Regions from separate parts of the Vibrio sp. RC586 genome, predicted to be linked through region 1. Evidence: predicted binding sites of a transcription regulator. Region 1 holds the regulator's gene; the other holds the start of a gene.
What was found. The regulator MetJ, encoded in region 1, represses methionine synthesis genes. The targets are predictions, from matches to a motif close to TTAGACNTNTANANGTCTAA.
Positions count from the first base shown of each region.

Region 1 (8,257 bases):
GGCGAGGAGTATTCTTTTAAGCTTGTGGTCGCACGCCCAAGGTGTGGCATAACGCGTAAGTCATTTCGGCACGGTTTAGCGTGTAGAAATGGAAATCTTTCACCCCTTCACGGCACAGCACGCGCACCATATCGATCGCTTGGCTTGCTCCCACCAATTGGCGAGTCACCGGATCCTCATCCAACCCTTCAAACTGTTTCACCATCCAATTGGGCACTTTGACGTTGTTTTGCGCAGCGAAGCGCGACGCTTGTTTAAAGTTAGACACCGGCAAAATTCCAGGAACGATTTCTACGTCAATCCCAGCCGCAACACAACGATCGCGAAAACGCAGGTAACTTTCGACATCAAAGAAAAACTGAGTGATAGCACGATTCGCACCCGCATCGACTTTACGTTTTAAATTGAGCAGATCCGCTTGTGCGCTTTTGGCTTCCGGATGCACTTCAGGGAAGGCGGCCACGGAAATATCAAAATCGTGGCGTGACTTGAGCAGCGCCACTAGATCGGAGGCATACATGTCTGGCTTACCGCCACCGGCAGGAATATCACCACGCAGCGCCACAATATTCTGGATACCGTTATTCCAGTAGTCATCAGCGATCTGGATCAGCTCATCACGAGTGGCATCAATACAAGTCAGGTGTGGCGCGGCAATTAAACCGGTTTGGTCTTTGATCGCTTTAATGATCGAGTGAGTACGATCACGCTCGCCAGAGTTGGCACCATAAGTCACCGAGACAAATTTAGGTTGGAGAGTCTTCAGGCGATGAACTGAGTTCCAAAGCGTCTCTTCCATTTGAGGAGAACTGGGTGGAAAAAACTCAAACGAAACATTGATGTCGGAAAGCTCCGCAATGTTCTGGTTCAATGCATCGATATGGCTAGCGTGTGTGTATCCCATCTTGTACTCCCTGTGACTGAGTGCCACTGCCTGAATCTGAATTGACGTTTAGACGTCTATATGGCTGTAGAATGTCGTGAATGCGCTTTGATGTCAACCTCACCATTATGAAGATTACTCATGTTGATCGTGAAGCAGATTCAAGCTTGAAAAAGCAATTGAGTGCTATGTGTGGTTCAAAAAGCTAATTAATAGAAGATGATGCTTTTAATGCAAGAAAGTATAGAAGATCGATACAAAAGCTCGCCATTTCAGCGAGCTTTGTTTTAGGGGACTGAACGTGAGGGCTAGAGTAGGCTCGCGAGCAGATTCAAATCGGACTGAATCGCACCGGCTGTGACTTCACGCCCTGCGCCGGGGCCACGGATCACCAGTGGGTTATCACGATACCATTTGCTCTCGATGGCAAAGATGTTGTCACACGGCAGTAAGTTAGCCAGTGGATGGTCTTGCTCTAGCGCTTCAACGCCAACGCTGGCTTTGCCATTTTTCTCCAATCTTGCTACGTAGCGCAGTACCTTGCCTTGTTTCTGAGCACGGGCGAGGCGCTCAGCGAGCTGCTCGTTGAGCAGTTTGCTGTTGTCGAGAAAATCATCCAGTGATACGGAGCGCAGCTCCGCAGGGACGAGGGACTCTACTTTTACGTTGTGCGGTTCGAGATCAAGGCCAGACTCACGGGCCAAGATCACCAATTTACGCATCACATCAGAGCCATCCAGATCGCAACGTGGATCGGGTTCAGTCAAACCCTGTTGCCAAGCTAAATCAACCAGTTCGCTGAACGGTAAGCTGCCGTCGTATTGCTGGAACAGCCATGAAAGTGTGCCAGAGAAAATGCCAGAGAGTGCCATGATGTCATCACCACTTTCTCGTAGGTCACGCACCGTATGGTTAATTGGCAAGCCTGCGCCCACTGTGGCGTTATACAGCCAGTGGCGTCCGATTTTATGGAAAGCATCTTTAACCTGATAGTAGTAATTGCCCGGAGCTGAGCCTGCCACTTTATTGGCCGAAATGAGGTGCAAACCTTGTTCGGCAATCTCAAGATACTGCTGGGCTAGTTCTTCACTGGCGGTGACATCAATGACAACACCTTCATCGTAGCCGTCCAACGCGCCAAGCTTTTTCAGCCAGCTTTGTTCTTGATGTGGCTGTGCTTCATCTTGGAAATGAGTGGCAACTTGGTTTGGATTAATGCCTTGCTCATTAAACCAGTAGGTTTGGCTATCGACCACCGCAACCAGTTCAAAGCTCATGCCGTGGCGTTGTGCGAGTTTCTCTTTTTGCTCTGCAAACAGTTTGAGCCAACTTGAACCGATATTGCCTTTGCCACACAGTGCAATCGCCACGCGTTTTTGGGCTTGGAATAACTGTTTGTGGATACCATTCACCAATGAGTTGATTGGGGTTTGGCGCAGTATGGCGACTAAACTGAGGCTTGATTCCGAGGCGCTGATAAATTCGACCGGCAAAGCATTCAGTTGTTGGTAGAAACCATAACAGTGGTTCGGGTTTTTGGTGACGCCGGCACCAACCGCGGCAATCAGGTCATAGCCTTCTTTGAGCTTGATTTCGGCTTCAAAAGCAGCATCTTGCAGGGCAGAAAATGCTCCGGGTGCGATTTCTGCTGTGTAAGCTAAGCGTAAGCGGTATTGATCTGGCTGCGCTTCGTAAGTCAGAGGTTGCAGTTGCACGCGCTGCAAATGCTGTAACACATCTTCTTGCAAGCGTTGGAAATCATGGTGATGGGCAAAACTTAGCTCAATTAGCAGCACATCATCGAGTGAAGTAATGATTTTCGCGCCGCGACCAGAAGCCAGTACCCGCTCAATGCGAGTAGAACCCGATTCCGGTTGGTGGCTGCAACGCAAGTGAAGCTCCATGGTACTCTGTGCGACAGGCTGTAGTGTACGGCTATGTAGCACGGGGGCGGCTAAGCGTGCTAGCTCATTGGCCTCATCGAGTCTCAGCAGTGGCAGTAAACAGGCATCACTGACAACGCGTGGATCGGCGCTGTACACGCCAGCGACATCACTCCAAATGGTCACGCGTGACACTTCAGCCAGTGCGCCAATCACGGTGGCAGAATAATCAGAGCCGTTACGACCGAGCAGTACGGTATCGCCCTGTTCGTTTTGCGCCATAAAACCGGTGATGACGATTCGGCGTTGGCTATGTTGTGCCAACACGGCTTTCAGTAGCGGGTAAGAGCGCGCGCGATCCACTTCCGGTTGTGTGCCCGCTTCGGCACGTAAGAATGCACGCGCATCTTGCGCGACGGCCGGTAAATCTTGCTGATTCAGTAATGCGGCAAGTAAACGAGCCGACCACTGCTCACCATGCCCAAGCACCCAAGCATATTGCGCGTTGCTAAGAGGAGCCGTGAGCTCGCCTAACACGCTGATCTCTTGTTGCAGTTGGCTAAGTAGTGGTTCAGCCGCTTCGTTGTTGAGTAGCTTAGTAATCAATTCAGACTGATATTGGCGCAGCGCATGTAAGGTTTCATGGGCAACGCGACCATCTTTACTGAGTGCTTCGACAAAACTGATCAACCGGTTCGTGGTTTTGCCAGCCGCAGAAACCACCACCAAATCATCACTCTTGGAATAACTTTTAAGAATTTTCGCGACACGCAGATAACACTCTGGATCGGCAAGGCTACTACCACCAAATTTGTGCAGTTGACGAGCGTGAGTCATTCACTGGCCTCCTTAATACGCGGCAAGAGTTTGTTGAAAGGCTTGGTCAAGGTCGGCAATCAGATCAGAGGCATCTTCAAGACCGACGGAAAGACGCAGCAACTGTTGTGATACCCCAGCTTCAGCGAGCGCTTCTTCACCCATTGCACGATGAGTCATGGAGGCGGGGTGACAGATCAGGCTTTCTACCCCACCGAGCGATTCGGCGAGTGAGAATAGCGCCAACTTGCCCACAAAGAATTTCAGCTGCTCAAAACTACCGGCAAACTCGAAACTGAGCATCGCGCCAAAGCCCGATTGCTGTTTTTTCGCAATCTCATGGCCTGGGTGGTTGGGTAGGCTTGGATGGTAAATTTTGCCAACCAATGATTGAGTCTGCAGATAGGCCAAGATCTGCTGTGCACTCTCTTCATGCACGCGCATCCGCGCGCCCAGCGTGCGAATGCCACGCAAGGTCATGTAGCTATCAAATGGAGTGCCGGTTGAACCTAAGCAGTTACCCCACCAAGCGAGCTCTTCTGAATGTTGCTTGTTTTTACAGATCAACACGCCGCCAATCACATCCGAGTGACCGTTAATGTATTTGGTGGTGGAATGCAGCACAAAATCTGCACCTAAGGTGAGCGGCTTTTGGAATACCGGAGTTAAGAAGGTGTTATCGACCGCCACCAAAGTGCCTTGTGCTTTCGCTAACTGACAAAGATGAGCAATATCCACCACACGCACTAAAGGGTTGGATGGGGTTTCAATCAGCAACAGTTTGGGTTTGCGGGCTAAAGCTTGGGTGAGAGCCTCTTCGTTGGATTGATCCACAAACTGTACTTCGAAGTCGCCTTTTTTAGCGCGAGTGTTGAGCAAGCGATAAGTACCGCCATAGCAATCATGCGGCGCCACAATCAGATCGTTAGGGCCTAACAGTGCGGTGACCCACAAGTTGATGGCCGAAGTACCACAGTTGGTCACCACCGCACCTTCACCACATTCAAGCTCATACAGAGTCTGCTCTAATAGGCCACGGTTAGGGTTGCCTGAGCGGGTGTAATCGTATTTTGGCACTTCACCAAAGGCGGGAAAACCATAGTTGGTCGAAAGATAAATCGGTGGTACAACGGCATGGTATTGAGTGTCCGATTCAATCCCGGTACGAACCGCAATGGTGGCTGGCTTGCGTGTGGTCATGGAGTTTCCTTGCTGGCTATTCTGTCCTAGAGGGCTTCATCATATACCTTTCCTGCTTTAAGCAGCAGTGTCGGTTGTCGCATCGCAACTTTCCCTAACTGGGGGATGAGGTTTATCCGTTGCCCATAAATTAATCGACACTTTACTGATGTTAAATAAAGACGTCAACACTTCTAGACGTCTATATGTCTTTGCTTATGGCAGTAAATCCCGCTAAAATTAGGGCCTTTGAAATTTCGATTCGAACCACAATAACGAAGGTGCGCAATGGCAGACTGGAATGGCGAATATATCAGCCCCTATGCAGAGCATGGGAAAAAGAGCGAGTTGGTAAAAAAAATCACGGTATCCATTCCGCTGAAAGTTCTCAAAGTGCTAACGGATGAGAGAACACGCCGTCAAGTCAATAACTTACGTCACGCAACCAACAGTGAATTGCTGTGTGAAGCCTTCTTGCATGCCTACACAGGTCAGCCTCTGCCGACGGACGAAGACCTGCGTAAAGATCGCCCTGATGACATTCCTGCCGAAGCCAAACGTTTGATGACCGAAATGGGGATTGAGTTCGAATCTTACGATGAGTAGCTAGCGACATTGGCTAAGTGAAAGATTAAGCTCATAAAAAAGCCCCTCGTGCGAGGGGCTTCTTGCTATCCATGCATGTAAACAGATTACGCCTGCATATAGTTTTCTGGCATTGGAATACGAGCCACACCCGATTCCACCGCGGCTTCCGCCACCGCACGCGCTACGCGTGGCAATAGGCGCGGGTCCATTGGTTTTGGAATGATGTACTCAATACCGAAACTGAGCTTATCCACTCCCGCTGCGGCCAAAACTTCTGCCGGTACGGGCTCTTTGGCTAATTGACGAATCGCTTCTACGGCGGCGAGTTTCATCTGATCGTTGATTTCACTGGCGCGAACATCCAGCGCACCGCGGAAGATGAACGGGAAGCAGAGCACGTTGTTAACTTGGTTTGGATAGTCGCTGCGACCAGTACCCATGATCATGTCATTACGGACTTGATGGGCAATTTCCGGTTTGATTTCAGGATCTGGGTTGGAACACGCAAACACCACTGGCTTATCGGCCATCAGTTTGAGTGCATTGGCTGGCAGCAGGTTAGGGCCTGATACGCCTAAGAACAGATCGGCTCCCGCAATCACATCTTCCAGTGTGCGTTTATCGGTGTTGTTGGCAAACAGCTGTTTGTATTCGTTGAGATCGTCACGGCGAGTGTGGATCACGCCTTTGCGATCCAGCATGTAAATCTTCTCACGCATTGCACCGCATTTGATCAGTAGCTCCATACACGCTACCGCAGCAGCCCCTGCACCAAGACAGACGATCATACAGTCTTTCAGCTGTTTACCTTGTAGCTCTAATGCGTTGAGCATACCCGCAGCAGTCACAATCGCGGTACCGTGCTGGTCATCGTGGAACACAGGCACATCACAACGTTCAATCAGGCGGCGTTCAATTTCAAAGCAGTCTGGCGCTTTGATGTCTTCTAAGTTAATGCCACCGAAGGTATCGGCAATGTTGGCTACCGTATCAACAAATTCATCGATGGTGCGGTGTTTGACTTCAATATCAATCGAATCCAGTCCTGCAAAGCGTTTAAACAGCAGTGCCTTACCTTCCATGACAGGCTTAGAGGCCATCGGTCCCAAATTGCCCAATCCTAAAATCGCAGTGCCGTTAGAGATCACGGCAACCGTGTTGCCTTTGGCGGTGTATTTGTACACATTTTCCACGTTTTGTGCGATTTCACGAACCGGCTCTGCTACGCCTGGGCTATAAGCCAGCGCAAGATCGGCAGCTGAATCAGCAGGTTTGGTCAGCGCAATACCAATTTTGCCCGCGGTTGGGTAAGCATGGTAATCCAGAGCACGTTGGCGAAATTGTTCTTCAGGAGTTGGGTTGAGGCGATTGTCATCGGACATAGGGCTGTTCTCTTATTGTTATTTATGGGAAAGGTCGCAAATTTTAAAGTAACTATTGCAACCTGCCTAGGTTAGACACTGAGCAAAGGGTACAAAAAAAGCGAAGATCTTGCTGATAAGACCAGTGAAAATGTGAAATGCGGAGAAGAAATAGCCAGAACGTGCCGCTTAAAAGCGTTTTATATGCAGATAAGTGAGTGAAGAAATGGGTATTGATAACGACGATGAATCTTGTCACTCATTTCAGAATGCGACATATGAAAAAAGGACGCCGAAGCGTCCTTTTTCAAAATCTTGCGTAAAGCAGAAATTACTTCTTCGCAGACAGTGCGCCGAAACGCTTGTTGAAGCGCTCAACACGACCACCGGTGTCAACGATACGTTGCTTACCAGAGTAGAATGGGTGGCACTTGTCACATACGTCTAGGTGCATTGAATCTTTACCTAGAGTAGAGTTGAAAACGAAAGAGTTGCCGCAAGAACAAGTTGCGTTTACTGCTTTGTATTCTGGGTGGATACCAGCTTTCATGGGATAACCTCAATTTAGGCCGTGTCGCCATCCGAATCGATTCGTCGGACACCACACGTAGTGTTAAAAATAACGAGTTTGCATATCCAGAGAGGTCAACCCTCTAGGATGCCGTAAGGCGCGATATATTAATGAATCTCGGGGTTCGGATCAACCGATCTCGCTGATTATTTCACCAAAAGCGCGGGTCGAATTTCTGCTACGCTTCCAGTAGACTGTGATCCGTTTGATTTTTCGCTGTTTTGGACCCTGATGCGCCCCACCATTGCCCGAGTTTGCCTGCCTGTACCTCTGGATAAGTCCTTTGACTATCTGATCCCTGCTCATCTATTTCCTGTGCTGGGTGGACGTGTACAAGTGCCGTTTGGGCGGCAAACCTTAGTGGGTATCGTCCAGTCGCTCACGCATCAATCTGATTTTCCTATCGAACAGCTCAAATCACTGCAAGCGGTATTGGATGAAGCACCAGTGTGGCCGGAAAAACTCCAGTCACTGTTGCATTGGTGTAACCAGTTTTATCATTATCCGCTTGGTGAAACGTACGCGAATGCTTTACCCGGTGCTTTGCGCAAAGGCAAAGCCGCTGAACTGACTAGCCATAAAGAGTGGCGTTTGACGGCGCTTGGCCAAGAGCAACTGATGCTTGGCGTGAAACGTAGCGCGGTAAAACAAGCACAAGTTCTCCATTTGTTGCAGCACGGAGCCTTATCTCACCAAGCCTTGCTCGATGAAGAGGTAAGTAGCAGCACATTGAAAACTTTGGTTGAGAAAGGCTGGATTGAGTGTGAAGAGCGTAAGCCTGTTGTGCGGCCGTGGCCGCAAGAGCTCGAAGCCAAAGTAGATAAACCTAAACTCAATCAAGAACAGGCGATTGCGATTGCCGCCGTCAATAGCCACCAAGGTTTTGGCTGTTTTCTTTTAGAAGGGGTAACGGGTTCTGGAAAAACTGAGGTGTATCTCAACCTCATCACGCCAGTGCTAGCGCGCGGCGAGCAAG
Region 1 is NZ_ADBD01000005.1:178,469-186,725, reverse strand. It holds gene metF (methylenetetrahydrofolate reductase) at 17-904, opposite strand; gene VOA_RS14660 (bifunctional aspartate kinase/homoserine dehydrogenase II) at 1,192-3,603, opposite strand; gene VOA_RS14665 (O-succinylhomoserine (thiol)-lyase) at 3,616-4,782, opposite strand; gene metJ (met regulon transcriptional regulator MetJ) at 5,050-5,367, shown strand; gene VOA_RS14675 (malic enzyme-like NAD(P)-binding protein) at 5,454-6,731, opposite strand; gene rpmE (50S ribosomal protein L31) at 7,042-7,260, opposite strand; gene priA (primosomal protein N') at 7,513-8,257, shown strand, end outside.

Region 2 (8,257 bases), on a different contig from region 1:
CTTTGATTTCTAAGGGTGACAATGTGCGCGACATGAAAAAACAGCTCGAAAAATTGGGCGCTCAGTCGATACATGTAATAGAGATGGCACAAGGGCAGAAGATCAGCCGTTTTATTGCTTGGAGTTTTCAAAATGCAGAACAGCGCAAGCTGTGGTGGCAGACAAAGTGATAATCTTTTACTTAGGCACTAGATTTAAACAAGAAGCCCATGTGATCTGAGACTCAACGAAAGGAGGGCAAGATGAGAATTGAAGACGTTCCACTCTATGCCCCCTGTCAACCGCACTGGTTATGCGTTCCTTTTATGAGTATTTTTACGCTTTTGCTGTTGATTGGGCTTGGTTTCTTTATTCGGGTTATTTACCGCGAATACCAAAAAATTCAGCGCGCCAAAAAGGTTCGCCGTTTGCGCCGTATTCACTATCGAGATCGCAAAGGGAGTGGCCGCCCGACCAATATCAAATAAGTGTTATGAAAGTGTTGCAAGTAACGCTTGATATTTTTGCTCCAAAGCGGGGTTTCCTGCGCGCTTTTCAAGATCTATCAATAGTTTGAGTGATGCCTTTTGGTAGCCGTAGCGCTGGTTTAGATTCATTAAACGCAGTCGTGCTTGAGTGTAATCTCCCGCATCAATCTCCATTTTGGTGAGTTGTAAAATGGACAGCAGCCGAGTGGGATCATGATCCACCGCACGCTTGAAATATTCACGTGCGTTGTCATTTTTACCCGCTTTCAACGCACACAATCCAGCGTTTTCATAACTCGCTGAAATCAAGTAGTAATAGGGTTGCTCAACCGCACGGCGAAAGTATTCATCGGCCGTGTCGTATTCTCCCTGTTTACACAAAAAGGTGCCAAAGTTATTCAGTACATTGCCGTTTTTGGGGTTTTGATTTAATGCTGAACGATACATTTTTCGAGCTGAATCATTTTCACCGACCGCTTCAAAATAGTGAGCCATAGAGAGTTGCGAGCGATAGTAATCCGGTGCATGTTGCAGCGCTTTTTCTAGGTTTTCGCGAGCTTTGATCATACTGCCATTAGCCAAATAGCCAAGACCGAGAGCGATGCGAGCTTCAGCCATCTCAGTAGGGTCACTTTGTGCTGCAACTTCTGACGTCTCTGTTACGGTGACACAGCCACTTAGGGCAAGTCCAATTCCTAATGCAAACACTCTTTTCATACATACCTCCAGTCAAAGTTCCCAATGATAGGCAATTCAGTCTGAAGGCCGAGCTGTGAGGATGAAGTCTGCGAGTCAGTTGGCAAATCTATCTTTATCAGATGATCTGAAGCGGCCGCGGAGTTGGCTACGTTCGATCACGGTTATTAATAACGCTAAGTGGTTTGAGAATGGATAGGCTCGTACTCTGTGGCTTGGAAGACAAATTGGAAGGGAATGAAAAGGCCGCACAGAGCGGCCAAGAGAGGTTATTCATCTTTGGTGAAGTTTGCTTCGCTGAACTTTTCTAAATCATACGGTGTTTGTTGATAAACACAGTAGTTAAGCCAGTTAGAAAATAGTAGGTGTCCATGGCTACGCCAACTGGCACAAGGCTTATTATCTGGGTTGTCATTGGGGTAATAGTTTACTGGAATTGCAGGGCTTAGCCCTTCACCTAAATCGCGTACATATTCGCTATGTAAGGTAAAGGCATCGTATTCAGGATGTCCGGTAACAAACACGTTGCGTTTATCTTTAGTGGCGGCAAGATAAACACCTGCCATATCAGAGGTCGCAAGAATATCGAGGTCGGTGTGCTCTGCCAGATACTCAGCGTCAAAGTCAGCGTAGCGAGAGTGTGGTGCGAGGAAGCGATCATCAAAACCGCGAAGTAATGGATGAAAAGGTTTGTGAATATCATGGTAATACACGCCGGATAATTTCTCTTCACGAGTGCGTTTAGGCAAGTTGTACAGCAGTTTTAGCCCTGCTTGCGCTGCCCAACAGATGTAAAGAGTGGAAGTCACATGCGCTTTCGCCCAACTCATGATGTTTTGTAAATGTTCCCAATACGCGACATCTTCAAATTGCACTAAGCCCAGCGGTGCGCCCGTGATGATTAACCCATCGAAATTGCGGTTTTTGACCAGCTCAAATTGGCGATAAAAAGTGTTGAGATGTTCTTCTGGGGTGTTTTTGCTTGGGCGATCATCGATGCGCAGCAGCTCAATATCCACCTGTAAGGGGGAATTGGAGAGTAGGCGTAAAAATTGAGTTTCCGTCTCAATTTTTTTTGGCATTAAGTTTAAAAGTAACACCTTGAGTGGGCGTATCTCCTGCGTCGAAGCACGCGATTCCGACATAACGAAGATGTTTTCGTTACGTAGCACATCACTCGCGGGTAATTGGTCGGGGATTCTAATCGGCACAGCTTTCTCCCTAAGCTCGATATGGACGTCTAAACATCTAGACTTATAACTCAACCGAAAATTATTGTCGATAGCAAAATGCATGCATCCTTAATCTAAGTTAGTATCACTCAGTTCATTTTCCCACTGTGATCTTATTATGCGCCCCCATTTAACCCTTATTCGCGGTTTACCCGGTTCTGGCAAATCGACTTTAGCCAAAACGTTACCAGCTGTGCATCTGGAAGCGGATATGTATTTTGTGAATGAACAGGGAGAGTACCATTTTCATCCTGAGCTGATAGCCCAAGCGCATCAATGGTGTCAACAGCAGACGGAGTATGGCTTGCAGCAGGGCAAAAATGTGGTGGTATCCAACACTTTTGTGCGGCATTGGGAGATGGCGGTGTATCGGAAACTTGCCCGAAAATATCGAGCTAAGCTGACGATCCTTGTGTGTCGGGGACGCTATCAAAACGTGCATGGGGTGGATGAAGCCACTGTTGAACGTATGCGTCAACAGTGGCAAGAGTAGAGATTACTGTGGATGTTTCGCTGTGCGTTTGAGATCTCGGCGTAAAAAATAATATGCCAAACCACCCCATACCAAAGCTTGTGCCCAAAGTAGCGTCCATTTCGGTGCGATGGTTGACCAACTGGCCGCCATTTGGTTTAGACCTAGGAAGCCTTGGATCCCCGGTGTGCTTGGGAAGCACTGCGCAAGCCAGACTAAAGGCGCAGGGATCATTTCCACCGGCCAAATAAATCCAGCGGTAAAAATCAGTGGCATCGAGCTAATTAACACCACCAAAGTGACCAGTTCGCGTCTCGGAGTCACTGCCCCCAATGCGATACCGACAAAATTGCAGGCTAATAAAAACGGCAGGAGCAGACTGAGTAGATCACTTGGTTTTGCTAATGTATTCACGCCATGCAGATCAAAACTGGCGCCGAAATAATATAGGCTTAGGAAGTAATAGACCGTAACCAATACGAGACTGCGCACCAACAGCAGTTTGGCGGGAGAAACTCGGCTCCAATAGCCGTGACCTTGCTTTTGGGTTCCGACCATAAGACCCGCTGCCATGATCAATGTTTGTTGCAGGATCAATACAAAAACGGCGGGTACGACGTAATCCACATACCCCATACGTGGGTTAAATGTGGGCTTGAGATTGGTACTGGTCGGCGAAAAATGCTGCGCCGCAAACGCCATCGGCTCACCTTCGATCACTAACCGGCTTACTTTTGTTTGCGCAGCGAGTGTGCCGCCTGCTTGGGCTAAGCCTTCAACAATCGTCCCATAAACCAGAAAATAAGAAGCATCGCCTGCATAAGCAAGAGTTGGGCTTTTACCCAGTAGCAAATCTTTGTAGAAATGTTCAGGAATCACTAAGATGCCTGCAACTTTCTTCTCTAAAAATGCCTGCTTGGCATCGGCAATCGTATGGTCTCGCCGAGCAATTCTGACTTGCGGTGTGGCGTCTACCATTCGCTCTAATTGATAACTGGCTTGACTCTGATCGAGATTGACCACCGACACGGTCTGCTCGCGCGGGATCTGCTTGGCGTAAGGAAGTGGGTAGAGGAAAGAATAAAATACTACGCCGCCGAAGATCGTCAATACGACAACGGGGTTGGTGATGAGCGCTTTTAATTCTGCTTTGAACAGTTGCCACAGACTCATACGGCTTCTCCGGCTTCACGAGATAAATGTTTGCGGATCAAGATCAGCACTAAACCAAGAGGCAGTAGGTAGCCCACCATGGCCGCTAAAGGCTGTAGAGAGGTGAAAGCCTCCAGACCATAGCTAACTTGGTTGACTTGCACTTCAATGTAATGGCTGATGGGCAATAGGCTACGCCATGCTTGTGCGAGGGAATTCATGTCACTGGCTGGAAAAGTGATGCCCATAAACGCAAAACTGGGTGCGGTGAATGCACCGGCAAAGCTCATTGCACGAGCGGGATCGAGCGTGAGGAAGTAGAAAAAAGCCCCCATGATCACGCAAGCGATAACCGTAATGGCTTGTGCAAACAATAATACTGAAAAATGCCCAAACATCGGCCAACGCAGCACATCATAAAACCAAATTAAAAAGCCGAGCCCTTGCAGCATAAAAATCGGTAGATAAGGGAATAGGGTGCGAGTTAAATGTCGCAGCGGTGCATCGGCTAGCCATGTTTTCAAGCCATAATGACGATAGTTGGCCGCCAGAATCAAAATAGTGCTGACGACAATCGTGATTTGCCATAAAGCAGGAACAATGGCCGAGACCAGAAATTGTGCGTAGTTGGTATTTGGATTAAAAAGAGGCGTAATTTGGGTTCGCACGGGAACTGAGCGCCCCATTGCGGCCAGCGTCGTGGTATGACTTTTAGTGGCGAGATTCTTCACCACATCAACCTGTGCATTAAACGTTCCTTGTGCTTGCACAACGGCAGAGTTCACCAGCTTGCCAACCAGAATCATCTGGCTGTTGTAAAAGGTCGTCACTTGCGGCTGCTCTTGGCGATAGATCGCTTTATCGAACTGGGTGGGGATCACCATAAAGCCATAAATCTGATTACTACGCATCGCTTGGCTCGCGTCATCTACACTCGCATAATGCTCACTGACTTGCAGAGTTGAGGTGGCATCCACTTCTCGGATCAGTTGCCGAGAAAGTTGGCTGTGGGAAAGGTCGACTACACCGAAGGGTAGATCCCGTGCGATACCTTGTGAAAAAATCCACCAGATGGAAGCCGCAAGGAGTAGCGGCACCCAAGTTAAGCATGAGAGTAACCATTGATCGTGACGCAGTAACGTCCATTGAGCAGGGATGGCGTGTTTCATCTTAAGTTTAATCACAACTTACAGCTTAACCACAACGCTCATACCCATGCGTAGTCCCTCAGTGGGTGTGACAGGACGGGCTTCTACCTCAAAAGTTCGCAGATCGAAACCTTGGGTTGCATCTGTTGAGCGCCATGTGGCAAAGTCGCCCATCACCGCAACATGAGTGACTTTAAACGCCACGTTTTTATCCAGAGCGGGTAAGTACGCTTCAAACTGCGTACCTTGAGTGAAGTGTTTAAGCAGATCCTCACGAACATTGAACACCGCCCAAGAATCTTGGGTATCCACTACGGTGACGACAGGAAAGCCTTGAGGGGCCAGTTCGCCACTGTGCATTAACACTTGTGATACTTCACCATCAAACCAACTCTGAATCTTAGTATCTGCGGCATACGCCTCGACTTCCGCGACCGCGCCTGCCGCCATACGCGCTTTTTCGAGCGCAGCTTGCTTGGTTTCTTCACGTGCGCCAGCTTTCGCGAGTTCATACATTTGTAGTGCGGCACTTTCGGTGTATTTGGCGGCTTGCCACTGAGTTTTCGCTTCGTCGCGTTTTTGTTCAGGCATTACGCCATCGTCATAAAGGTTATTCACGCGAAGATAGGTTTTTTCGGCGAGATCCGCTGCGGCTTGAGCTTTAAGCCACTGATCTTTAGCGGCCTGAATTTGCTGTTCACGCGCGCCGTTTTCTGCTTCTTGAGCCAGTGCGCCGGCGGCTTTTTGACCAGCGATCGCTTGCTCTAATTTGGCATCAATTTCAGGGCTGAGCAGGGTAAAAATCAGTTGGCCTTTTTCAACTTGATCGCCCTTGCGTACCAAAACCTGATCAATACGCCCCGGTACTTTGGAGGAAATGCTGTATTGTTGCGATTCGATTTGGCCTTGCAACGTAACAGGAACGGGCTGATACGCTTGATAAAAGCGATAACCAATCCAACCGACAACGGCAACAGCAGTGAGGGTCATTAAGGTGGTTTTTACTGTTTTCATTGCGATTCCTTTTACTTGGCAGCTGTATTTTTGTGTAGTGAAGAGAGAGAGACTGCCGATTGATGATAAGTGGAGAAACTGTTCATCTCGCTCGACAGCGCCAGTAATTTATTCAGTGAAATAAGATAATTAAAGCTAGCCAATGATTGCTGAGTGCGAATGCTCGCCAGATAGAGTTCGGCATCCACTACATCAACAGAGGTGGATAAACCTTGGCTGAACGCTTTTTGGCGTAAACGCAGGTTCTCTTGTGCCAGATTCAGACTGGAATTCAGCCCTGTGACTTCTTCTAACGCTTGTTCGGCTTCCAGATAGGTTTTTTCGACCAGCACGCTGAGATCTTGCTTAGCTTGAGCTTTCAAATAACGCACTTGATTGACGGCGCTATTTGCGGCTTTCACTTGCTCGCTACGCCCACTGTTTTCGATTAACGGAATGCTTACCCCAACACCAACGAGCCAGTCGGGTTTCATTTGACTGGCGAGTGAGTCATCTTCATGCAAACTGTAATCACCATAAAGGTACACATCCGGATAGTATTTCCCTTGTTCGGCCTTAATTAGACTACTGGCTTGTTTTTCTTTGGCATCGAGCAAACTTAAACCTGGGTAAGTGTTTAGAGTTTGCTCAATAAAGGCATGCATTGGCGGTAAGCTGGTATTGATAAACAACATTCCACTGGGTTCAACAGTTTCTGTGGCGCCTAAAATTTGAGTTAACGCACTTTGCGCTATGTCTAACGTTTTTTGTGCTTTCTTACGTTCGACTTTGGCTTTATCCAGTGAAGCATCGGCTTGCAGACGTTCAACGTGTGCAATTTGCCCTTGTTGCTCTAGCTTGAGCGCATGATCGCGATGTTGTGTCAACCCTTCTTCTACAGCAATTCGGGTTGTGAGCACTTCTTTCGCCAGCACCACACTGAAGTAATATTTGGCTAAATCTTCATAACGCGCTTGTACTTCCATCGCCAGTTGGCTTTGCGCTTCATCCTCTTTGCCTGCGGCGGCATCTTGTGCTGCGGTAATTCGCCCACCAGTAAAAATCGGCCAAATTGCACGAATGGAGGATGTGAAAATATCGCGTTCAGTGATGGTGGATTGAATCGATCCTAACCCTGCAAGTAGTGGTGCGAGTGTCGGAGGTAAAGCTGGCAGAGGTTGACCTGTGCTATCAAAGATTTGTTTTCCTGACAGCGTTACATCTTGATCAAGTCGAGTAAAATTCGCACCTACGCTGACCGAAGGTAAGTTCAGGTTTTGTGTGGCGTCTTTTAAATGGGAATAGCGTTCAACATTCGCTCTTTGCGCTGCCAGCGAATTATTCTGTTGTTGTAACATCTCCCAAGCGTCTTGGAAGGAGATAGGGGCTGCGTGGGCAGTCGGCATGGAGAGTATTGAGCAGACCACCAGAGAGAGAAGTTTCGCTTTCATTTTGGGCTCGATAGAGTGATTTTAGAGCTAATGCTCTATTTTTTGAGTGATGAAGTCAAACAAAGAGTGAGTGGATGCAGTATAAAAAACTGACTTCGCCTTGCAAGTCCGACTTATGGTCAATAAACAACAACACCCAAACAGGGTTTGGGTGTTGAATCGATTTGCAACCGAGTAATCTCAGGACGTTTAACAATGCGGGTAAGAGGGACAGTGGTAATCGGCTCTCCAAACAAGCTTTTTGGTTCCCTGCATCGTTGTAAGTACGTCTTTGCCTGACATTTGAGGAAATGCAAACAGCACGCGCAATTCATCATGTGTCTCGGGTTCTACTTCATAAGCCCTGACGTGAGTGAAAGTCGAGTGCAAATGGTCGCAAAGCATGTCTTTGGAAAGGCAAATTCCAAAAGCATCTCTTCTCATGTTCCTATTCCTTCTGACGTAATGTTTGAGTGAACTTGGCTGCAATTGCTATTTTGTTTTTTATGCCTGATTGCATCCCAACTATGTTTATGCTCACTGCGCGTTAATTATAGTCCTGTATCTTTTTATATGTGGTGGCGAAAGAGACAAATGTTGTGACTTGTGCCATAAATCTGATATGCAATCAGTTTTGTTTGTTTGGTTTTAGAGATCTCCCCATCCG
Region 2 is NZ_ADBD01000007.1:208,381-216,637, reverse strand. It holds gene rlmF (23S rRNA (adenine(1618)-N(6))-methyltransferase RlmF) at 1-170, shown strand, start outside; gene VOA_RS13060 (hypothetical protein) at 243-467, shown strand; gene pilW (type IV pilus biogenesis/stability protein PilW) at 471-1,184, opposite strand; gene metA (homoserine O-acetyltransferase MetA) at 1,433-2,374, opposite strand; gene VOA_RS13075 (ATP-binding protein) at 2,514-2,888, shown strand; gene VOA_RS13080 (ABC transporter permease) at 2,892-4,040, opposite strand; gene VOA_RS13085 (ABC transporter permease) at 4,037-5,188, opposite strand; gene VOA_RS13090 (HlyD family secretion protein) at 5,207-6,181, opposite strand; gene VOA_RS13095 (TolC family protein) at 6,193-7,611, opposite strand; gene VOA_RS0117430 (hypothetical protein) at 7,801-8,034, opposite strand.
Region 2: metA (homoserine O-acetyltransferase MetA) is a predicted target of MetJ. The motif match lies at 2,404-2,423, and genes of this name have one in related genera.